Regions from separate parts of the Aquamicrobium lusatiense genome, predicted to be linked through region 2. Evidence: predicted binding sites of a transcription regulator. Region 2 holds the regulator's gene; each other region holds the start of a gene.
What was found. Region 2 encodes LexA, which represses DNA repair genes until DNA is damaged. Its sites were predicted from a motif close to TGTTCNNNNTGTGTTCNG; they were not measured.

Region 1 (5,216 bases), 1.4 Mb from region 2:
CGTTCTGGCCGATCTGGGCACAGCGTTGGAGCATGGCAACAAGGCGGTGCTGGTTGCACCGCCAGGCGCCGGCAAGACGACGCTCGTGCCACTCAGCCTGCTCGATGCCGGCTGGCGCGAGGGCGGCACCATCGTGCTTCTGGAACCGCGCCGGCTGGCGGCGCGCGCCGCGGCACGACGCATGGCCTCCCTTCTGGGCGAGGAGCCGGGCGGCGTGGTCGGCTATGCCATGCGCATGGAAAAGCGCGTGTCGGAGCGCACCCGCATCCTTGTTGTCACCGAGGGCGTGCTGGCGCGCATGATCCTCGACGATCCCGAGCTGCCCGGCATCAAGGCCGTCATCTTCGACGAGTTTCACGAACGCTCGCTGGACGGCGATTTCGGCCTCGCGCTGGCGCTCGACGTGCAGGGCGCGCTGCGTCCCGATCTGCGCCTGCTGGTGATGTCGGCGACGCTGGATGGCGCGCGCGTGGCAAAATTGCTTGACGGTGCCCCGGTGATCGAAAGCGAGGGCCGCGCCTTTCCCGTCGACATCCGCTATCGGGAACGCCCCGCCGGCACGCCGGTCGAGGATGCCATGGCCGCCGCCATCCGTGCGGCCCTGTCGGAAGAGGCCGGCAGCGTGCTTGCCTTCCTGCCCGGCCAGCGCGAGATCGAGCGCACCGCCGAGCGGTTGGAAGGCCGCGTCGCGGCCGACACCGACATCGTGCGGCTCTACGGCATGATGGATGCGAAGGCGCAGGACGCCGCCATCCGCCCGCCTGTCGCCGGCCGGCGCAAGGTGGTGCTGGCCACGGCCATTGCCGAAACCTCGATCACCATAGATGGCGTGCGCGTCGTCATCGACAGCGGACTGGCGCGCCTGCCCGCCTATGAGCCGGCCAGCGGCCTCACCCGGCTGGAGACGGTGCGCGTGTCGCGCGCCTCGGCCGACCAGCGCGCCGGGCGTGCCGGGCGCACGGAGCCCGGCGTGGCGATCCGGCTGTGGCGCACCGAGCAGACGGCGGCGCTTCCCGCCTTCACGCCGCCCGAAATCCTTGCCGCCGACCTCTCCGGCCTGTTGCTGGACTGCGCGGCGTTCGGCGTTGCCGATCCCGCAAGCCTTGCCTTCCTCGACCCGCCGCCCGCTCCTGCGCTCAACGAGGCGCGCAATCTTCTGCGCACGCTGGACGCCATCGATGGCGATGGCCGCCTGACCGGAGCCGGCCAGGCGATGCGGCGCCTCGCCTTGCCGGTGCGGCTTGCGCATATGGTGGCCGAGGCTGCCCGAAATGGGCATGAGCGGGACGCGGCCCTTCTCGCCGTGCTTCTGACCGAGCGCGGGCTTGGCGGCGACAGCGCCGATCTGGAACGGCGGCTGATGCGCTTTGCCGGCGAGAAATCACCCCGCGCCAATGCGGCGCGGCAATTGGCGCAGCGGCTGGCGCGTAGCGCCGGCGGAGGCGTGAACAGCGACGCCCCATCCTCGCCCGGCGCGCTGCTGCTGCATGCATGGCCGGATCGCGTCGCCAAGGCGCGCGGCGAGCGCGGGCGCTTCGTGCTCGCCAATGGCTCGGGCGCGATGCTCGACGCGGCCGACCCGCTGGCTGCGGAACCCTTTCTCGTCGTCGCGGACTTGCAGGGCAAGGCGCAGAATGCGCGCATCACGGCAGCGGCTGCGGTCGGCGAAGACGACATCCGCGCCTTGCTCGGCCACGCCATCGAAAGCCGCCGCGATACGCTGTTTGATCTCGAGCGCCGCAGCGTGCGGGTGCGCGAGCAGAGCCGGCTGGGCGCCATCGTGCTTGCCGAGCGCATGCTGCCCGCCCCGACTGGCGACGAGGCGAATGAAGCCGTGCTCGATGCTGTGCGTGCGCACGGTGTCTCCATCCTGCCATGGGGCAAGGAGGCAACGGCACTGCGCCAGCGGCTGTCATGGCTGCACAAGGGTCTTGGCGACCCGTGGCCGGATATGAGCGACGAGGCGCTGACCGCCCGGCTTGAGGATTGGCTGCTGCCCTTTCTCACCGGATCGGCCTCGCTCGCCTCCATCAGCGGCAATGCGTTGACGGCCGGGCTGACCGCGCTGGTGCCGCACGATCTTCAGCGGCGCATCGATGCGCTGGCGCCCACCCATTTCGATGCGCCATCGGGCAGCCACGTACCGGTCCGCTATGACGGCGAGCAGCCGGTTCTGGCCATCCGCGTGCAGGAACTGTTCGGCCTCGCTGCCCATCCGGCTATCGCCGGCGGCACGGTGCCGCTGACGCTGGAACTGCTGTCGCCGGCGCACCGGCCGATCCAGACCACGCGCGACCTGCCGGGCTTCTGGCGCGGCTCATGGGCGGATGTGCGCTCCGACATGCGCGGGCGCTATCCAAAACATGTCTGGCCGGAGAACCCGCTTCAGGCACAGGCTACCAGCAGGGCGAAGCCTCGCGGAACCTGAAATGTTTTGACCGGCCGCACGGGTCGGAGCGCTTCCCAAGGGGCATCGAGAAATTCTGACGCAGGGGCAGCAGGAACGTCTGTTCTGCTTTTGCAATTGTCTGCAACCTGAGTGCACCCAGAGCTGGTATTTGTTCCTGTATTGTTCTTGCATGCCGTGAAAAATCGTGCTTTCCTGTATGCCTGACCAAGGGGAAGGTTCGGCCTGACGGGCGAGGTCGGGTTTTGACGTCGTGGTGTGCGCTCCGGGGACGCACAGGGGGAGGCATAGCATGGTTTCACGCGTGCGAACGGTCGCCTTTCAGGGCATCGAGGCCGTGCCCGTCGACGTGCAGATCATGGTGGCGCCGGGAAAGGTGGGCATGTCCATCGTCGGCCTGCCCGACAAGGCGGTCGCGGAAAGCCGTGAGCGTGTGCAGGCCGCCCTTCATGCGTCCGGCCTGTCGATGCCCGCCAAACGCGTGACGGTCAATCTGGCGCCTGCCGATCTGCCCAAGGAAGGCAGCCATTACGACCTGCCGATCGCGCTGGGGCTGATGGCCGCGCTCGGGGTCATTCCGGGCGAGGCGCTGAGCGCCTATGTGGTTCTGGGAGAACTGTCGCTGGATGGCGCCATCGCTTCGGTCGCCGGTGCGCTGCCGGCAGCGATCGCCGCCAACGGAGAGGGCCGGGGCCTGATCTGTCCGCATGATTGCGGGGCCGAAGCGGCGTGGGCCGGTATCGAATTTGACCTTCTGGCGCCGCGCAGCCTGATCGCGCTTGCCAATCATTTCCGGGGCACGCAGGTGCTCACGCGGCCTGAGCCGGGCGTGCGCGCCGGCAGCGCCGATCTGCCCGATCTGGCCGACATCAAGGGGCAGGAAAGTGCGCGCCGGGCGCTTGAGGTGGCGGCCGCAGGCGGTCACAATCTGCTGATGACCGGCCCGCCGGGCTCGGGGAAATCCATGCTCGCCCAGCGGCTGCCGTCGATCCTGCCGCCGCTGTCGCCGCGCGAGTTGCTGGACGTGTCGATGATTGCGTCTATTGCCGGGGAACTGGCGGGCGGGCGGCTTACCGATCGCCGGCCGTTCCGGGCCCCGCATCATTCCGCCTCGATGGCGGCGCTGGTGGGCGGCGGGTTCAGGGCGCGTCCCGGTGAGATATCGCTGGCCCATCACGGCGTGCTGTTTCTGGATGAGTTTCCTGAATTTTCTCCGCAGACCCTCGATGCGCTGCGCCAGCCGCTCGAAACGGGTTCCTGCATGATCGCGCGCGCCAATCACCGCATCAGCTACCCGGCACGGATCCAGCTGGTCGCCGCCATGAATCCCTGCCGCTGCGGCATGGCTGGCGAACCGGGTTTTCGCTGTGCGCGCGGCGAGCGCTGCCGCACGGAATATCAGGCCCGCATCTCCGGACCCTTGCTGGACCGCATTGATCTCAGGATCGAGGTGCCTGCGGTTTCGGCTGCCGACCTGATCCGCCCGGGAAAGTCGGAAGCGAGCGCTGCCGTGGCCACGCGCGTGGCGCGGGCGCGCGATCTCCAGCGAGCCCGTTTCGAGGCGCTGGGTGCCGATGGAGCGCTGACCAACGCCCAGTGCCCGCCTTCGCTGATCGAGGTGGTCGCCACCCCCGATCAGGGAGGAATGATGCTTCTGCAGGATGCCAGCGAAAAGCTCGGCTTCTCCGGCCGCGCCTATCACCGCGTGCTGAAAGTTGCGCGCACGCTGGCCGATCTCGACGGCAGCGAGGGCATCGGCCGCATCCATGTGGCGGAGGCGATCTCCTACCGCATGGAGACCGGGCTCATGGCGAAGGCTGCATAGTTTTGCCTCCGGGCTGCCGGCCTGAGTGATCATCGGGCGCGTGGCAGCTTCCCTGTGTGTGTGTGTGTGCGGAGCTCGGCAAGGGACGGTTGGCGGCGCTTGCCGTACTGATCCGCGACGGTTTTTTCCGGCGTGGTGAATGGCACTTGATCGGATGGCGGCGCAGCAGGTGTCGGCTGCACCGGATTGGAGCATTTCTGCTTTTTCCCGGATCGCAGAAATGCTCCGATCCTTTATTTTCGCGCAATGCGGAGCGCACAAAACCGCAGTGCACTTCTGCTGAAATTGCTACAGCGCACGGAGCATATGGGGCGGGCGCGAAAATGAAAAAGCCGGCGAGGTGCGCCGGCTTTTGTCGGGTTCATTCGGTCGAAGGTCCGTCAGATGCGACCCTTCCACGGGATGAAGACCTTTTCCAGATGGCGGATGAGCAGGTCGAAGGCGAAGGCGAAGACGCCGATCACGATGATGCCCATGATGACGGTGTCGCTTGCCAGATATTCGGCTGCATTCAGCACCATGAAGCCGAGGCCGCGGCTGGCCGCCACCATTTCGGCCGCCACCAGAGTCGTCCAGCCGACACCGATGCCAATGCGCATCCCGGTGAAGATTTCCGGCAGCGCCGCCTTCATGATGACCTGAGTGATCACCTGCTGGCTGGTTGCGCCCATCGCATAGGCGGCGTGGATCTGTTCGGTCGAGACCGAGCGCACGCCGGCGCGGGCCGCGATCGCCATCGGCGCGAAGATGGCGAGGAAAATCAGGAAGACTTTTGGGAACTCGCCGATGCCCAGCCAGATGATGACCAGCGGCAGATAGGCGAGCGGTGGCAGCGGCCGGTAGAACTCGATGATCGGGTCGAGCACGCCGCGAACGACCCGGTTGACGCCCATCAGGATGCCGATCGGAATGGCCGTCACGCAGGCCAGCGCGAAAGCGCCGAAGACGCGGCCGAGGCTGGCAAGCGTGTGTTCGATGAGCGTG
Region 2 (5,216 bases):
AACAACCGCAATCTGCGCACCTTCGAAACCTCGCTGGAAACCAGCGAACGTCTTGCCCCGATGATTCCGGCCGACAGGCTGCTCGTCGGCGAGAGCGGTATCTTCACCAATGAGGACTGCAAGCGGCTGGCCCGGAGCGGCATCGGCACCTTCCTCGTTGGCGAAAGCCTGATGCGTCAGGATGACGTTACCAGTGCCACGCGCATCCTCCTTGGGCTCGAATCAGGCGAGGCATAGCTGCCGTGAGCGAACGCCCCTCCCCGGCCGGAACCGGCCTTACGCATATCGGCGCTTCCGGCGAAGCGCATATGGTCGATGTCGGCGGCAAGGCCGAGACCGTACGGGAGGCTATCGCCGGGGGCAGCGTTCGCATGCAGGCCGAAACGCTTGCCATGATCCTCGCAGGCAACGCTAAGAAAGGCGACGTCCTTTCGACAGCCCGCATAGCCGGCATCATGGCCGCCAAGAAGGCGCACGAGCTCATCCCGCTCTGCCACCCCCTGCTGCTCACCAAGGTCAGCGTCGATATCGAGCCGGATCACGATCTGCCGGGCCTCAGGGTTCAGGCGCTGGCGCGCGTCACCGGCAAGACCGGCGTTGAAATGGAGGCGCTGACGGCTGCGTCCGTCGCCTGCCTCACCATCTACGACATGGCCAAGGCCGTGGACCGCGCGATGATTATTTCCGACATCAGGCTTACCTCCAAGACCGGAGGAAAATCAGGCGACTACAAGGCAGAACCCTGACATGGCGCTGGTCCCGATGGAAACGGCGCTGCAACGCCTTCTGGAGGATGTCGGACCCCTCGATGGCGAAAGCGTACCCCTCAAGGATGCGTATGATCGCGTGCTTGCCGAGTCAATCGTGGCGCTGCGTACGCAGCCTCCGTTCGACGCCTCGGCGATGGATGGCTATGCCATGCAGGGCGCCGACGCGCAGACCACGGACGGTGAATTGGCCGTCATCGGCGAAGTGGCCGCCGGCAGCACATTTTCAGGCTCTGTCGAGGCCGGCCAGTGCGTGCGCATCTTCACCGGCGCACCCCTGCCCGCTGGAACCGATACGGTCGTTATTCAGGAAAATGTCGACAGGCCGGCAGATGGCGTCATTCGCCTGCGCGAGCCGACCGCTGCCGGTCGCAATGTGCGGCGCGCCGGACTGGATTTCACGACTGGCGACCTTCTCGTCGAAAAAGGCCATCTGATGCGTGCCAGCGCGCTTTCGCTTGCCGCTTCGGCCAATCACGCGCGCCTCAAGGTCGTCAAACGGCCTCTGGTCGCCATCATCGCCACCGGCGACGAATTGTGCCTGCCGGGAAGCGAACTGGGGCCGGGGCAGATCATTTCATCCAACAGCTATGGCATCGCAGCCGCGGCCCGCGCCGTGGGCGCCGATGTTCTCGATCTTGGCATCGCACCAGATCGCGAGGATGCAATCTCGGCGCTGGTGAAGCAGGCTGTTGCTGCCGGCGCGGACGTCATCGTCACATCTGGCGGAGCCTCCGTCGGCGATCACGATCTCGTTCACAAGGTTCTGACGCGCGAAGGCATGACGCTCGACTTCTGGCGGATCGCCATGCGGCCAGGAAAGCCGCTGATGTTCGGCAGAATGGACAACATCAGATGTCTGGGCCTGCCCGGAAATCCCGTGGCAAGCCTCGTCTGCTCGCAGCTTTTCCTGAAACCTCTGCTCGCCCGCCTTGGCGGCCGGACTTTCCATCAGGACATCAGGACAGCGACGCTCGGGGCACCGGTTTCAGCCAACGACCATCGGCAGGACTATGTTCGTGCCGCCATCGAGGAACGCGACGGCCAGCTGATTGCCACGCCCTTCGGTGTACAGGATTCCTCCATGCTGCGCACCATGGCCGCATCCGGGGGTCTCGTCATACGCGCCCCCTTCCAGCCAGCATCGGAAATCGGCGATCCCTGCCAGTTGATGATGATCGGTTGAAGCCGTCCCGGATCGTTCTGATTTTAAGCGGTTGCGGAACACAACTGGAACATATAGTGTTTGTTCCGGGTTTGTTTTCCGATTCTGGATTCGCCGCTGCCGGGGGAACCTATGCTGACGCGCAAGCAACATGAACTGCTTCTGTTTATCCATGAGCGTTTGAAGGAGAGTGGCATTCCGCCCTCTTTCGACGAAATGAAGGAAGCGCTGGACCTTGCCTCGAAGTCGGGCATCCATCGCCTGATCACCGCACTGGAAGAACGTGGGTTCATCCGTCGCCTGCCCAATCGTGCGCGTGCGCTGGAAGTGCTGCGCCTGCCCGATTCCATTGCCCCCGGCCTAAACAGCGCACGAAAATTTTCACCCAGCGTCATTCAGGGAAGCCTTGGGCAGCCGGCAAAGGATGTTCGCAAGCCGCAGGTCGCCAGCAATGACGATGACAGCGCTTCGGCGGTTTCCATCCCCGTGATGGGGCGGATCGCTGCGGGTGTTCCGATCGATGCGATCCAGCACAAGACACATTCCATTTCGGTGCCGCCGGAGATGCTGTCGGGCGGCGAGCATTATGCCCTCGAAGTTCGGGGCGATTCCATGATCGAGGCAGGCATTTTTGATGGCGATACCGTCATCATCCGCAACGGCGATACAGCCACCCCGGGCGATATAGTCGTGGCACTCGTTGACGAGGAAGAAGCAACCCTGAAGCGGTTCCGTCGCAAAGGCGCCTCCATCGCGCTTGAAGCCGCCAATCCGGCTTACGAAACCCGGATTTTCGGACCCGACCGCGTCAAGGTGCAAGGCAGGCTGGTCGGATTGATCCGCCGTTATTGATCCGGAAATGAAACGGAGCGAACCGGATTTTTGTTTTCGCTCTGTTCTGAAAAAACATTATCTATCAGGATATTAAAACAACATCTTGGGGAAATGATCGAAATATTTATGTCGCCATTTGAGCGCTCTTAAAACGCTGGAATCAATCTGTTGATCGCAGATAGTTGAAGAGCACTTTACGGCCTGTACGAACGGCGAGCAGATTTTATCTTCATAGGTGAGCCGCCAGTCGAGCGATCTGCCACGATGTTCGATTTCCCGCGTAACTGGGTCTGCATTTTACCCACCCGCGCAAGCAGACGTGCCTAGGGAGGTGCACACTGTTCAGGATGCGCCCTGTCTTTATCGCTTATTCGATCTTGTCCGAGGCCGAGAGAACAGGCGTTTCCGCAGGTGCTGAGGCAACTTTTCTCTCATAGGGCGGCAAGCCACGGGCTTCCCGCGAGTATCGGCGCTGGGTGTGCCATGGCCGATAATTCCCTTCAATTGCGAAGCGCACCTTTGGCTCTCCGATGATTGGCAATGAATTTCCGGCTGAAACAACAGCAGAAGCAGTGTCGATCTTTTCCAGATAGACTTCGGCACTTCCCTTTTGCGCCAGCTCCCGACGGGTCACCACAATTGCCTGAGATTTTCGGCATGGGCTACGCGTAACCGCGTCCTCGATCACGATGACTGTTGCATGGGCACATGCTTTGGCGGCCGTAGCTGCATCCGGAGCCTGCACGACAAGCAGGCCAGAGGGACTGCGCAACGCACATGTTTTCCCGGAGCATACAAACCCTGCTGCTGTACTTTCCTGCTTCGCAGAGGCGATAAAATCCTGCAGAAAAATACCTTCGTCCGGCTGCTTTACGCGGGTTGGCGGCAATACCATCTCAGAGTCCATCGCCCGGCTCCAGTTATCCATGGTGAAGGCATTCGGGCGGGGTCGGTTGACCGCAACCTGCCCGCCTTCCATGGCGACGGCAATCAGCCGGGCATCTTCTGAAATGAGAATGTCAGGCGTTCGGGCGGAACCCAGCGTGAGCAGGCTGCCTATGGCGAATGGCAGTGCAACAAGGCGCAGCCATGTTGTCGTCATCGTTGCAATCACCAGCGCAATCGTCGCCAGAAGCACTGCCTCGGGTGGAATCAGCCCGATCGCGTCGACTGGCGACATGTCCGCGATCTTTTCGGAAAGGAAAATCACTGCCGTCAGCCCCTTGCCCATGATCTGCAAGAGAGGGCCATCAAGCCCGAAAGGCATGGCGAGCGATGCAAAGACAGCAAAAGGCATGACAATGATCGAGACGACCGGCATCACCGCCAGATTGGCCAGCAGGCTGAGCGGTGCAACGCGCTGAAAGTGCCATGCCGCGTAGAGGGTCGTGGCAACACCGGCAACCACGGACGTCGCGGCAAGGCCAATCATCATGGTGACCAGAGCGCGGATCAGCGACCGAACGAGGCCTGACTTTTTGTAAACCCGCGCGACAGGGCGGCGCGCCTTGTAGTCCGACCATGCCGCATAGGCGCCGACGAGCGCCGCCGTTGCCGCGAACGACATCTGGAAGCTGGGCCCCACCACCTCATGGGGCGTGACCAGGATGACGATGATCGCCGAAATGGCGAGATTGCGCATTGTGAGCGCGCTTCGGTCGAACAGGACGGCCACCAGCATGACGGCCAGCATGATGAACGAGCGCACGGCAGCAACCACCATGCCGGAGATCAGCAGGTAGGCGAAAATCGCAAAAAGTGCGGTAAGTGCTGCATATTTCCTGACCGGATGACGGGAGGAAAAATCCGGGAATGCGGCGAACAATCCGCGCATCAATCCCATCACCGTACCCGCCACCAGCGCCATATGCAGGCCGGATATGGAGATAATGTGATAGATGCCTGTCTTGCGCATTGCCTCGTTTATTTCTTCGGGAATGCCTGCCCGCACCCCGACGATCAGCGCTGCCGCGATTTCGCCTTCCGGCCCGCCGATTCTGTGTCTGATGCGCTCGGCAACCGCCTGCCGCCCCCGCTCGATCGCAGCACTGATGCGGGTGGCCAATGGCGCGTCAGTCTGCTCGGACAGCTTTGGTCCGGAGAGAAAGAAGCCGCTCGCGCCAATGCCTCCAAAATAATTGGAAAAGGATGTGTCGTAGCTGTCCGGTCGAATCGGTCCGCTTGGCGGTAGCAGGCGGACGAGGCCGGTCACGTCAGAGCCCGCGCCTATTTCCGGCGGCAGGTTGCGAGCGGAAATTCGTACCCGTTCCGGCTGGTAGCGAAGTTTCGGCCGCTCGGTGGACACGACATCGATTGTCAGACGCTTGCGCCCGCTCGCCATGTCCTCAATTTCAACGACCCTGCCGGTAAGTCGTACGGTGATGTTGGAGCCGATCACCCGGGTATCCAGACGCCATGTCTGAAACTTGGAGAGGGCGACGCCGGAAATG
Region 3 (5,216 bases), 390 kb from region 2:
CCGAAAATGCAGCACCCAGCGCCAGCAGAAAGCCATTCCGGTCACCGACAACCAGATTGGCCGCCATCAGCCCGCCAAGAAGCAGCGCTCCGAACACGATGATGACCGCAATGCCGGCCTTGTCGAAATTATCGTCCATCATTCATTCCCTGCAATCACTCGCCACATCCGGGACGATTCCGGAACAGCCATTGGCTACAGACTTAACCGAGCAAGCGGAAGGGGCAAGGGTAAACTGACCCCTGCCCTTGTGAGAAATCGGCAACTGTGGATTTAGGGAGACGGTTCGCCGTCTCCCCTGCTGTTGCCGGCCTACTGCTTCGGCAATGTCCACGCCATAACGTAATCGCCTGCCCTGGTTCCGATCGAGCCGTGGCCGCCGGCCACGATCAGAACGAACTGGCGTCCGTCCTCCGTCGTGTAGGTCATCGGGGTGGATTGTCCGCCCGCCGGAAGGCGCGCCTTCCACAACTGCCTGCCGCTGGTAAGGTCGTAGGCGCGCAGATAATCGTCGACGGCCGCGCCGAGGAAGGCAACGCCGCCCGCGGTGATGATCGGCCCGCCGATGCCCGGAACGCCCACCTTGAGGGGAAGCGGCAGCGGGGTCATGTCGTAGACCGTGCCGTTGCGGTGCTTATAGGCGATCTTGCCGGTGCGCAGGTCCGCACCCGCCACATAGCCCCATGGCGGCGACTGGCAGGGAATGCCGAGCGGCGACAGGAACGGTCCCATGATCACGGCATAGGGCGCACCTTCGTTGCGGTTGAGCCCCTGCTCGCTGCCGCGTGCCTCGGCATCGGCCGGTGGCACCTGATCGCGCGGAACGAGTTGCGACTTGAAGGCCAGATAGGTCGGCATGCCGAACATCACCTGCCTGACCGGATCGACCGCCACGCCGCCCCAGTTGAAGGTGCCGAAATTGCCGGGATAGACAAGCGTTCCCTGAACCGAAGGCGGCGTGTAGCGCCCCTCGTAGCGTAACCTTGCGAACTCGATGCGGCAGGCAAGCTGGTCGAACGGGCTGACGCCCCACATGTCGGCACCTGTTAGCGGCTTCGGCATGAAGGTCAGGTCCGACACGGGCTGCGTCGGCGCGGTGAAATCGCCTTCGATCGCCCCGCCCGGAGCCGGCACCTCATTGACCGGAATGACCGGTTCGCCGGTTTCCCGGTTCAGCACATAGATGTCGCCCTGCTTGGTCGGGCCGACCAGCGCCTTGACCGTCCCCGCATCCGTGGTGAGATCAATGAGCGATGGCTGCGCCGGCACGTCCATGTCCCACAGGTCATGATGCACCGTCTGGCGCACCCAGCGCACCCTGCCGGTGTCGAGATCGAGTGCGGTGATCGAGGACGAATATTTTTCCACATGTTCGCTGCGGCCCATGCCGAGTTGGTCCGGAGTCTGGTTGCCGAGCGGCACATAGACCAGCCCAAGCTCCTCGTCGGCGCTGGCTGTCGACCACATGTTGGGCGAGTTCGCCGTATAGGTCTCGCCGTCGCCGAGCGGTTCGGTGCGATCGGGATTGCCCGGATCCCACGCCCACACGACAGCGCCCGAGCGCGCGTCGAAGGCGCGGATCACGCCGGACGGCTCTTCCGTGGAGTAATTGTCGTTGACCGCACCGCCCACGATGATCTTGTCGCGCGCGATCAGCGGCGCCGAGGTCGAATAATAGTAACCCGCCTTCGGATACGGCATGTGCTCCATCAGGTCCACGGTGCCGGCATTGCCGAATGACGGACAGATCTGGCCGGTTGCCGCATCGAGGGCGATGAGGCGCGCATCGGAAGTCGGCAGGTAGACGCGTTCCGCACAGGCTTCGCCGGCAGCGATCGACGCATCCTTGTAATAGGAAACGCCGCGGCAGGTCTGGTGCTGGCGCTGGTTCTCCGGCCCGATCTGCGGATCGAAGCGCCACTTTTCCCTGCCCGTCGCCGCGTCCACGGCAATTGCGAGGTTGTGCGGCGTGCAGATGTAGAGATTGTCGCCGATCTTGAGCGGCGTCACCTGATAGGTGGTTTCAGTGACGTCGCTGGGCAGGCGCACATCGCCGGTCTGGTAGGTCCAGGCCAGTTCAAGCTTGTCGACATTCTCGACCGTGATCTGGTCCAGCGGCGAATAGCGCTGACCATAGGGACTGCGCCCGTAGAAGTGCCATTCACCCGCCGGGAAGTTTGCGCCAAGGGCGCCCTCCGGCGTCACCTTGTCCGTCGGCAGGGTTCCGGCCATGTCGTAGGGATCGGTGGTCATGGAATATCCGGCGACGCCGAGCGACGCCAGAACCACGAGGATCAGCGGCGCACGGCCGTCCGTGCCGGAAAGCCTGCTCCAGATGACCGGCATCAGCAGCCAGATGGCAAGCAGCACGAGCAGGCCACCGCGGGCGCCGAGCGACCACCAGTCAAAGCCTGTCTCCCATATGGCCCACACGAGGGTCGCCAGCAGGAAGGCGGCATAAAGCCAGAGCGCGGCCATGCTGCGCCGGTAGAGCAACCACGCCGCAATCAGGAAAACAACGCCGGCAACGGCATAATACCAGCTGCCGCCAAGCGTGATGAGCCATACGCCCCCTACACCAAACCAGGCGCCGAACAAGGCGAACAACAGTGAAGTGATGATGATGGCCAAAGCTGATCCCCCAACTTCGAGTGCCGAAATGAGTAATCAGGGATAATGGCGCGGGCGCCGCAATGTTCCCTCCATCGACAGGCTTTCCTTGCAGGCGCGCGCCGACAGGGCTAAGCCATGCTCTGAAAACAGAACAAAACGGCGACACTTCTGGTCTTTCGGGACCGAATCACTACATTCGGGAACAATGTCCGGCTTTTCCGACGATATGCCCTTCTTCGATGAACCGGGCGCGAGACCTCCGGCTGCCTCCGGCAGCGCCGGTGCGCCGTCCGGTATCGCCGCGCGTGCCATGGCCGCGCGACAGGCGCAGAACGGCCCGCCCGACTATCTCAAGGGGCTCAATCCCGAACAGCGGCAGGCGGTGGAAACCACCGAAGGGCCCGTGCTGGTTCTGGCCGGCGCCGGCACCGGCAAGACGCGCGTACTCACCACCCGCATCGCCCATATCCTTGCCACCGGCCGCGCCTTCCCCTCGCAGATCCTTGCCGTGACCTTCACCAACAAGGCCGCACGCGAGATGAAGCAGCGCATCGGGCTGCTGGTCGGCGAAGCGGTCGAAGGCATGCCTTGGCTCGGCACCTTCCACTCCATCGGTGTAAAGATATTGCGCCGCCATGCGGAACTGGCCGGCCTGCGCTCCGATTTCAGCATTCTCGACACCGACGACGTCATCCGTCTCATCAAGCAGCTCATTCAGGCCGAAGGTCTGGACGACAAGCGCTGGGCGCCACGCACCTTCGCCCAGATGATCGACGGCTGGAAGAACAAGGGCCTCGGCCCGGAAGAAATTCCCGAGGGGGATGCGCGTTCGTTCGGCAACGGGCGCGGCCGCGAGCTCTACCGCGCCTATCAGGAGCGGCTGACGACGCTGAACGCCTGCGATTTCGGCGACCTGCTCCTGCACCCGATCCGCATCTTCCGCGCCCATCACGACATTCTGGCCGAATACCACAAGCGCTTCCGCTACATTCTGGTGGACGAGTATCAGGACACCAACACCGCGCAATATATGTGGCTGCGCCTTCTGGCCCAGCGCCCGCGCACCAGCTCTGCCCAACCGGCCGAAGGCCGAGCGCGGCGCGACGGTGCGCCGGGCGACGTTTCTCCCGCCCCAGCGGAGGGCCAGCCGCCGCAGGCGGCGGTGCGGCCCGTGAGCGAAAACAAAGTCAACATCTGCTGCGTCGGCGATGACGACCAGTCGATCTATGGCTGGCGCGGCGCGGAAGTGGACAACATCCTGCGCTTCGAGAAGGATTTTCCGGGCGCGACAGTGATCCGGCTCGAGCGCAACTACCGCTCCACCGCCCATATCCTTGGCGCTGCCGCCCATCTCATCACCCACAATGAAGGCAGACTCGGCAAGACCCTGTTCACGGACAGCCCCGATCCTGACGATCCCAAGGTCAATGTCCATGCCGCATGGGATTCCGACGAGGAGGCCCGCGCCATCGGTGAGGAGATCGAGGCGTTGCAGCGCAACAGCCATGTGCTCAACGACATCGCCATTCTGGTGCGCGCCTCCTTTCAGATGCGCTCCTTCGAGGATCGCTTCATCGAGATCGGCCTGAACTACCGCGTCATCGGCGGCCCGCGCTTCTATGAGCGGCAGGAAATCCGCGACGCCATGGCCTATATGCGTGTCGTGGCCAATCCGGGCGACGACCTCGCCTTCGAGCGCATCGTCAACGTGCCGAAGCGCGGCCTTGGCGAAGCCGCCATCCGTCAGGTGCATGACACGGCCCGCGCGCTTGGCGTGCCGATGCTGCAGGCGGCCGCCACGCTTGCCGAAAGCGACGAGCTGAAGCCGAAGCCTCGGGCAGCGCTGCGCGAGGTCGCCGCCAATTTCGCGCGCTGGCAGGATCTGCTGGAAACCACCCCGCATACGGAACTGGCCGAGACCATCCTTGAGGAAAGCGGCTACACCGACATGTGGAAGAACGACCGTTCGGCCGATGCGCCGACGCGGCTCGACAACCTCAAGGAGCTGATCCGCTCCATGGAGGATTACGAATCCCTGCGCGCCTTCCTCGAACATGTCGCGCTGGTCATGGATGCCGACAAGAACGAGGATCTCGACGCCGTTTCGCTGATGACGCTCCATTCGGCCAAGGGGCTTGAGTTCGAGACCGTGTTCCTGCCCGGCTGGGAGGAAGGCCTGTTCCCGCACCAGCGCGCACTCGATGAAGGCGGCCGCTCCGGCCTCGAAGAAGAACGCCGCCTCGCCTATGTCGGGCTCACGCGCGCCAAGCGCAACCTGCACATCTGGTTCGTCTCCAACCGGCGCATCCACGGCCTGTGGCAATCCACAATCCCCTCCCGCTTCCTCGACGAGTTGCCGGAGGCCCATGTCGAGGTGAGCGAAAGCGGCTCGGGCTTTGGCGGCTATGGCAATCCCTATGGCGCCTCGCGCTTCGACAATATCGGTTCGCCCACCGGCGGATATGCCAAGCGCGGCGATCAGGGCGGCAGCGGCGGTGCCTTCTCCAATACCTATGCGACACCCGGCTGGCAGCGCGCCCGCCAGAACCGCACGGAAGCGACAAGCCGCAACTGGGGCACGCGCTCGGGCCATGCGGTCGAGC
Region 4 (5,216 bases), 370 kb from region 2:
AGCGCGGCGTGCGTCCGATCGGGCTCTGGTCGATGTCGATGACCTTGTCGAGGAACTCCAGCCCTTCGATGCGGTCGTGCTCGGCAGGATGTTCTCGCGAACCCATGATGCGGCGCGAGGCGGCCTTGAACAACGTCTCGATCAGGAAAGTGGATTTTCCCCCGCCCGACACGCCGGTGATGGCAGTGAAGGTGCCGAGTGGAATTTCCGCTGTTACATTCTTCAGATTGTTGCCGCGCGCGCCCACGACCCTGATGCGTTTGCCTTTTTTGCCTTTGCGACGCTCGGCCGGCGTGGCGATCTCCATCTCGCCGGACAGATACTTTCCGGTGATCGAGTTCGGATTGGCCATGATCTCGCGCGGCGTTCCCTGCGCGATCACGCGTCCGCCATGCACGCCGGCGGCGGGGCCGATATCGACCACATAGTCGGCATGCAGGATCGCATCCTCGTCATGCTCGACGACGATGACCGTATTGCCGAGGTCCCGCAAATGCTTGAGCGTGTCGAGCAGGCGGGTGTTGTCGCGCTGGTGCAGGCCGATGGAGGGTTCGTCCAGCACATAGAGAACGCCGGTCAGGCCGGAGCCGATCTGGCTGGCGAGGCGAATGCGCTGGCTTTCGCCGCCCGAAAGCGTGCCCGAATTGCGCGACAGGGTCAGATAGTCGAGGCCGACATCGTTGAGGAAGCGCAGACGCTCGCGGATTTCCTTGAGGATGCGCAGCGCGATCTCGTTCTGCTTGTCGTTGAGAAGGCCCGGCAACTCGTTGAACCACAGATCGGCCTTGCGGATCGAAAGCTCGGTGACCTCGCCGATATGCTTGCCCGCGATCTTCACCGCCAGTGCTTCGGGCTTGAGGCGATAGCCGCCGCAGGCCGGGCAGGGGGTGGCCGACATGTAGCGCTCGATCTCCTCGCGCATCCACGCCGATTCCGTCTCCTTCCAGCGCCGTTCCAGATTGGGAATGACGCCCTCGAAGGTCTTGGTCGTCTTGTAGGCGCGCAGGCCGTCATTGTAATCGAAGGCTATCTCGCGCTTGCCGGTGCCATGCAATATGGCGTTGCGCCCTTCCTCGGGCAGAGCGCTGAACTTGTCGGCGAGCTTGAATCCGTAAGCCGCGCCCAGCGCCTCCAGTGTCTGCGCATAATAGGGCGAACTGGATTTCGCCCACGGGGCGACGGCGCCGTCACGCAGGGTCACATTGTCGTCGGGAACGACCAGATTGGGATCGATGGCGCGCTGGTTGCCCAGCCCGTCGCAGGTCGGGCATGCGCCGAAGGGATTGTTGAACGAAAACAGACGCGGCTCGATCTCCGGGATGGTGAAGCCGGAAACCGGGCAGGCGAATTTCTCGGAAAACAGGATCCGCTCATGGGTGTCGTTGGCCGACTTATTAGCGCCGCCACCACCGGCGGTTTCTTCCGGAGGCAGCGGCTTGTCGGCAAGCTCGGCGACCGCCAGTCCATCGGCCAGCCGCAGCGCCGTTTCCATGGAGTCGGCGAGGCGCGTCGCAAGATCGGGCCGCACGACGATGCGGTCCACCACGACATCGATGTCGTGCTTGTATTTCTTGTCCAGCGCCGGAACGTCGGCGATCTCGTAGAAAGTTCCGTCGACCTTGACGCGCTGGAAGCCCTTTTTCTGGAGTTCCAGAAGCTCCTTGCGGTATTCGCCCTTCCGGCCACGAACGATGGGGGCAAGGAGAAAAAGCCTGGTGCCTTCGTCCAGTGCCAGAATGCGATCGACCATCTGCGAAACGGTCTGGCTTTCGATGGGCAGGCCGGTGGCCGGCGAATAGGGAACGCCCACGCGCGCGAAAAGCAGGCGCATGTAGTCGTAGATCTCGGTGACCGTGCCGACGGTGGAGCGCGGGTTCTTCGAGGTCGTCTTCTGCTCGATGGAGATCGCCGGCGACAGGCCGTCGATCTGATCGACGTCCGGCTTCTGCATCATTTCGAGGAACTGCCGGGCATAGGCCGACAGGCTTTCCACATAGCGGCGCTGGCCCTCGGCGTAGATGGTGTCGAACGCCAGCGATGACTTGCCCGAGCCCGACAGGCCGGTCATCACGACCAGAGAGTCGCGGGGCAGGTCGAGATCGACATTCTTGAGATTGTGCTCGCGGGCACCGCGAATGGAAATAAACTTATGGTCGGCCATGGCCGCTCCGCCGCCTCGACTGGATGTTTCGGAATGGCGGGCTTGCCCGTCCTCCGCGAATATAGGTCGTTCCTGCGCGGTTTCGAGAGATGCCGCGACTTTCCGTTTGAGGGTTTACGCGCCTTTCAGCGGGGCAGGCAAGTGAAAAGAACAAAAAATGAACAGCCTCCTGACATAAAGGGCGGGTATGCTGTTACAAAGTTCACATTTTGGCTGATGGCGCTTTGGGCGGTTGACGTAGGGTAACAGAAGCGCCAGATTTCAGGAACGGAAGCCGATCGCCTTACGGGGCTGATCTCCGGAAGGCGCATGGCATCTGCGAAAAGTCGCGGGATGGATGGTGCGCCTGCGGATGAAGTGCTTTCGATCATGCGTGGAAACGAACAGAAGGAGCGAGGTATGACCCCACCTGACAGTTCGAACTGGTTTCGCGCCTGAGCGGAACCGCGGTCAGCCATCTGGCAGGTGAAGATTTTCATCGTGAAGCCGGAGCCTGGCCGTTCCCCCGAAAATCAGAGACTTTAGTCGGATCGTCGGTTGAACGCCGCGAAGCATCCGAGGAAAAGCCGGTAAAATGCTCCCGGCATTATGGGAAAGCCCATAAAAAGCTCCTGATGCTGCAATGACAGCGTCAGGAGCTTGTCTTTTTGTGAGGGCATGAGGAGCAGACTGCTGCTTTCTCGCACCTGAAAAAGCTTTTTCGGCTGAAATTCAGCGTTTGGCTGGAGGCAGGTTACCGACGCCGACATCGAAGGTGAGTTTGCCTGAAACCTTCACATCGAAATTCCCGACCCTGAACTGACCGAATTGGCCGGGACGGGGCGTATCGTCCGGTTCGGGCGGCAAAGGCGTTACGATGCTGAAACTGCGGTCCACGCCGGGCAGGTCGGTGTTCGTCTGAGCGGGCGTTGTCGCCGGTGTCTGCCTGCTTCCGGAAAGGGCCGGGCTGGCAGCCACAAGCACGGGCAGGGCGCAGAGAAAAGCTGCTAAAACGTGGTTCATGAGCCTGATATAAGCGGATGTGGATGGCTCTTCCAGAGCGCTGCTTTCCTTTATGGTTCACAGAGACGTGTGACAGAGTGCCAATCGGCATTGACATTGGTTGAAAATTAACGAGCAAAAAGAGAACAAAAAAAACCTTTTGGGGAAACAGCAGGACCGTGCGGGCCAAACGGCGCGGCAGACTGTAAGGTAAGCGACTTCCAATTTAGGACGAGCGTGGAGACAGCGTCATGGCGGGCAGCGTCAATAAGGTCATACTGGTTGGCAATCTGGGTGCTGATCCGGAAATCAGGCGCCTGAACTCCGGTGATCCGGTCGTCAACCTGCGCATTGCCACCTCTGAAAGCTGGCGCGACAAGATGTCGGGCGAGCGCAAGGAGAAAACCGAATGGCACAGCGTCGTCATCTTCAATGACAACCTTGCCAAGGTGGCCGAGCAGTACCTGAAAAAGGGCATGAAGGTTTACATCGAGGGCCAGCTCCAGACCCGCAAGTGGCAGGACCAGAACGGTCAGGAGCGCTACACGACAGAGATCGTGCTGCAGAAGTTCCGCGGTGAATTGCAGATGCTCGACGCGCGCGGGCAGGGTGAAGGCGGCGGTCAGGTCGGCTACGATCGCGGCGGTTATTCCGGCGGCGGCGGTGGCGGTGGGCGCGGTTCCGATTTCGGCCAGTCCGGCTCCGGCGATTTCGGCGGCTCGCGTGGCGGCGGAATGGGCGGTGGCGGCTCGCGCGACCTTGACGACGAAATTCCGTTCTGATCGGCTGCCGGCAAACTGAGCAATGCCCGAAGGGGTGACCACTGGCCTGAGGGGCTGACCCCGGCATGGGGCGACTGAGATCAAAACCAGAAAAACGCCGCCGACCGAAAGGCCGCGCGGCGTTTTTCATTCTTTTGGGTCAGCGATAGCCGGAAAACTATGCCCAGCCGTCATTTGAGCAGCGCGGAAACGCTTGTTCTTATAAAATTGTTTGGAAAAACAAAGGCCTGCAGATCTTACGTCCGGTGACGGAAGTTCCGGTGATAATCAGGCCGGGCGTGATCTGAAACTTGGGAAGGATGATGTTCGCTGGACCACGACTTTAGATGACTTGATTTACTGGCCGGTTTCGACTGGGATAGGGGGAAAATAAAAAGACCGGGCGTTCAATGTTCCGGCGCATGCCATCCCGGGATGGCAAGACGAGCCCGTTCACAGCCTTGGGAGGGGCTGCTGTGATGACGGACATTCTTATAGTCGAGGACGAGCCGGCGATATCGGAATCGCTTGAGTTCATTCTCACGCGTTGCGGCTGGTCCGTCGGCGTGGCGCGCGATGGCGAGGCCGCGCTTGAGGCTGCACACCGTTTCAGGCCGCGTATGGTCCTGCTCGACATCATGCTGCCCAAGCGCGGCGGGCTGGAAGTGCTCAAGACCTTGCGGGCCAATGAACTGTTCGCCGATACTTTCGTGGTGATCCTGACCGCGCGCGGCCAGCAATATGACCGGCAGGCAGCCATGGATCTGAAAGCCGACGGTTTCATCACCAAGCCTTACGCCAATGGCGAGGTCGTGGATGCGGTAAGGCGCATTCTTGACAGCCAGCCGCGCCCGGCAGCACATGTCTAGCACTCCGGCACCCAGGGAGGAACGGACCGAGCGCGAGGACGTCGCGGCTCTTGTGCCCTTCTTCGGAGTGGTTCTGTTGCTGCCGCCATTCCTCAACCTGTTTGCAGGCATGATCGGCCCATTCGGTGTGCCTGTTGAGGTGCTGTATCTGTTCGGGGTCTGGTTTCTGGTGATTGCAGGCGCCGTGCTGCTGTCGCGCGGGCGTCAGTTTCGGGAGACACCTGCCAAATCCCTGCCGGAAACCGGGCCGGCTGTGCCGCCCGAGCCTCCGGGGCATGCCTGATGCTGTCGCCGGACTTCGTCATCCTGACGGCTGTCGGCTATGTCGGGCTTCTGTTTTTGCTGGCCTATATTTCAGATGCCCGCGCCAAGAGCGGCAATGCCGGTTTCCTCAGCTCTCCCGCCATCTATACGCTGTCGATATCCGTCTACTGCACAAGCTGG

Region 1: the regulator LexA is predicted to act here: its motif matches at 2,560-2,577, upstream of HNR59_RS04850 (YifB family Mg chelatase-like AAA ATPase).
Region 3: the regulator LexA is predicted to act here: its motif matches at 2,761-2,778, upstream of HNR59_RS13655 (ATP-dependent helicase).
Region 4: the regulator LexA is predicted to act here: its motif matches at 3,274-3,291, upstream of ssb (single-stranded DNA-binding protein).

What each region holds. Positions count from the first base shown of each region.
Region 1 covers NZ_JACHEU010000001.1:1,006,703-1,011,918, forward strand. Annotated here, with positions in the region: gene hrpB (ATP-dependent helicase HrpB) at 1-2,428, shown strand, start outside; gene HNR59_RS04850 (YifB family Mg chelatase-like AAA ATPase) at 2,700-4,232, shown strand; gene HNR59_RS04855 (ABC transporter permease subunit) at 4,613-5,216, opposite strand, start outside.
Region 2 covers NZ_JACHEU010000001.1:2,455,223-2,460,438, forward strand. Annotated here, with positions in the region: gene trpC (indole-3-glycerol phosphate synthase TrpC) at 1-237, shown strand, start outside; gene moaC (cyclic pyranopterin monophosphate synthase MoaC) at 243-746, shown strand; gene HNR59_RS11785 (molybdopterin molybdotransferase MoeA) at 748-1,953, shown strand; gene lexA (transcriptional repressor LexA) at 2,065-2,784, shown strand; gene HNR59_RS11795 (ComEC/Rec2 family competence protein) at 3,134-5,216, opposite strand, start outside.
Region 3 covers NZ_JACHEU010000001.1:2,845,938-2,851,153, forward strand. Annotated here, with positions in the region: gene HNR59_RS13645 (hypothetical protein) at 1-139, opposite strand, end outside; gene HNR59_RS13650 (glucose/quinate/shikimate family membrane-bound PQQ-dependent dehydrogenase) at 313-2,631, opposite strand; gene HNR59_RS13655 (ATP-dependent helicase) at 2,819-5,216, shown strand, end outside.
Region 4 covers NZ_JACHEU010000001.1:2,083,369-2,088,584, forward strand. Annotated here, with positions in the region: gene uvrA (excinuclease ABC subunit UvrA) at 1-2,161, opposite strand, end outside; gene HNR59_RS09990 (hypothetical protein) at 2,873-3,163, opposite strand; gene ssb (single-stranded DNA-binding protein) at 3,394-3,924, shown strand; gene HNR59_RS10000 (response regulator transcription factor) at 4,383-4,772, shown strand; gene HNR59_RS10005 (hypothetical protein) at 4,765-5,055, shown strand; gene HNR59_RS10010 (sensor histidine kinase) at 5,055-5,216, shown strand, end outside.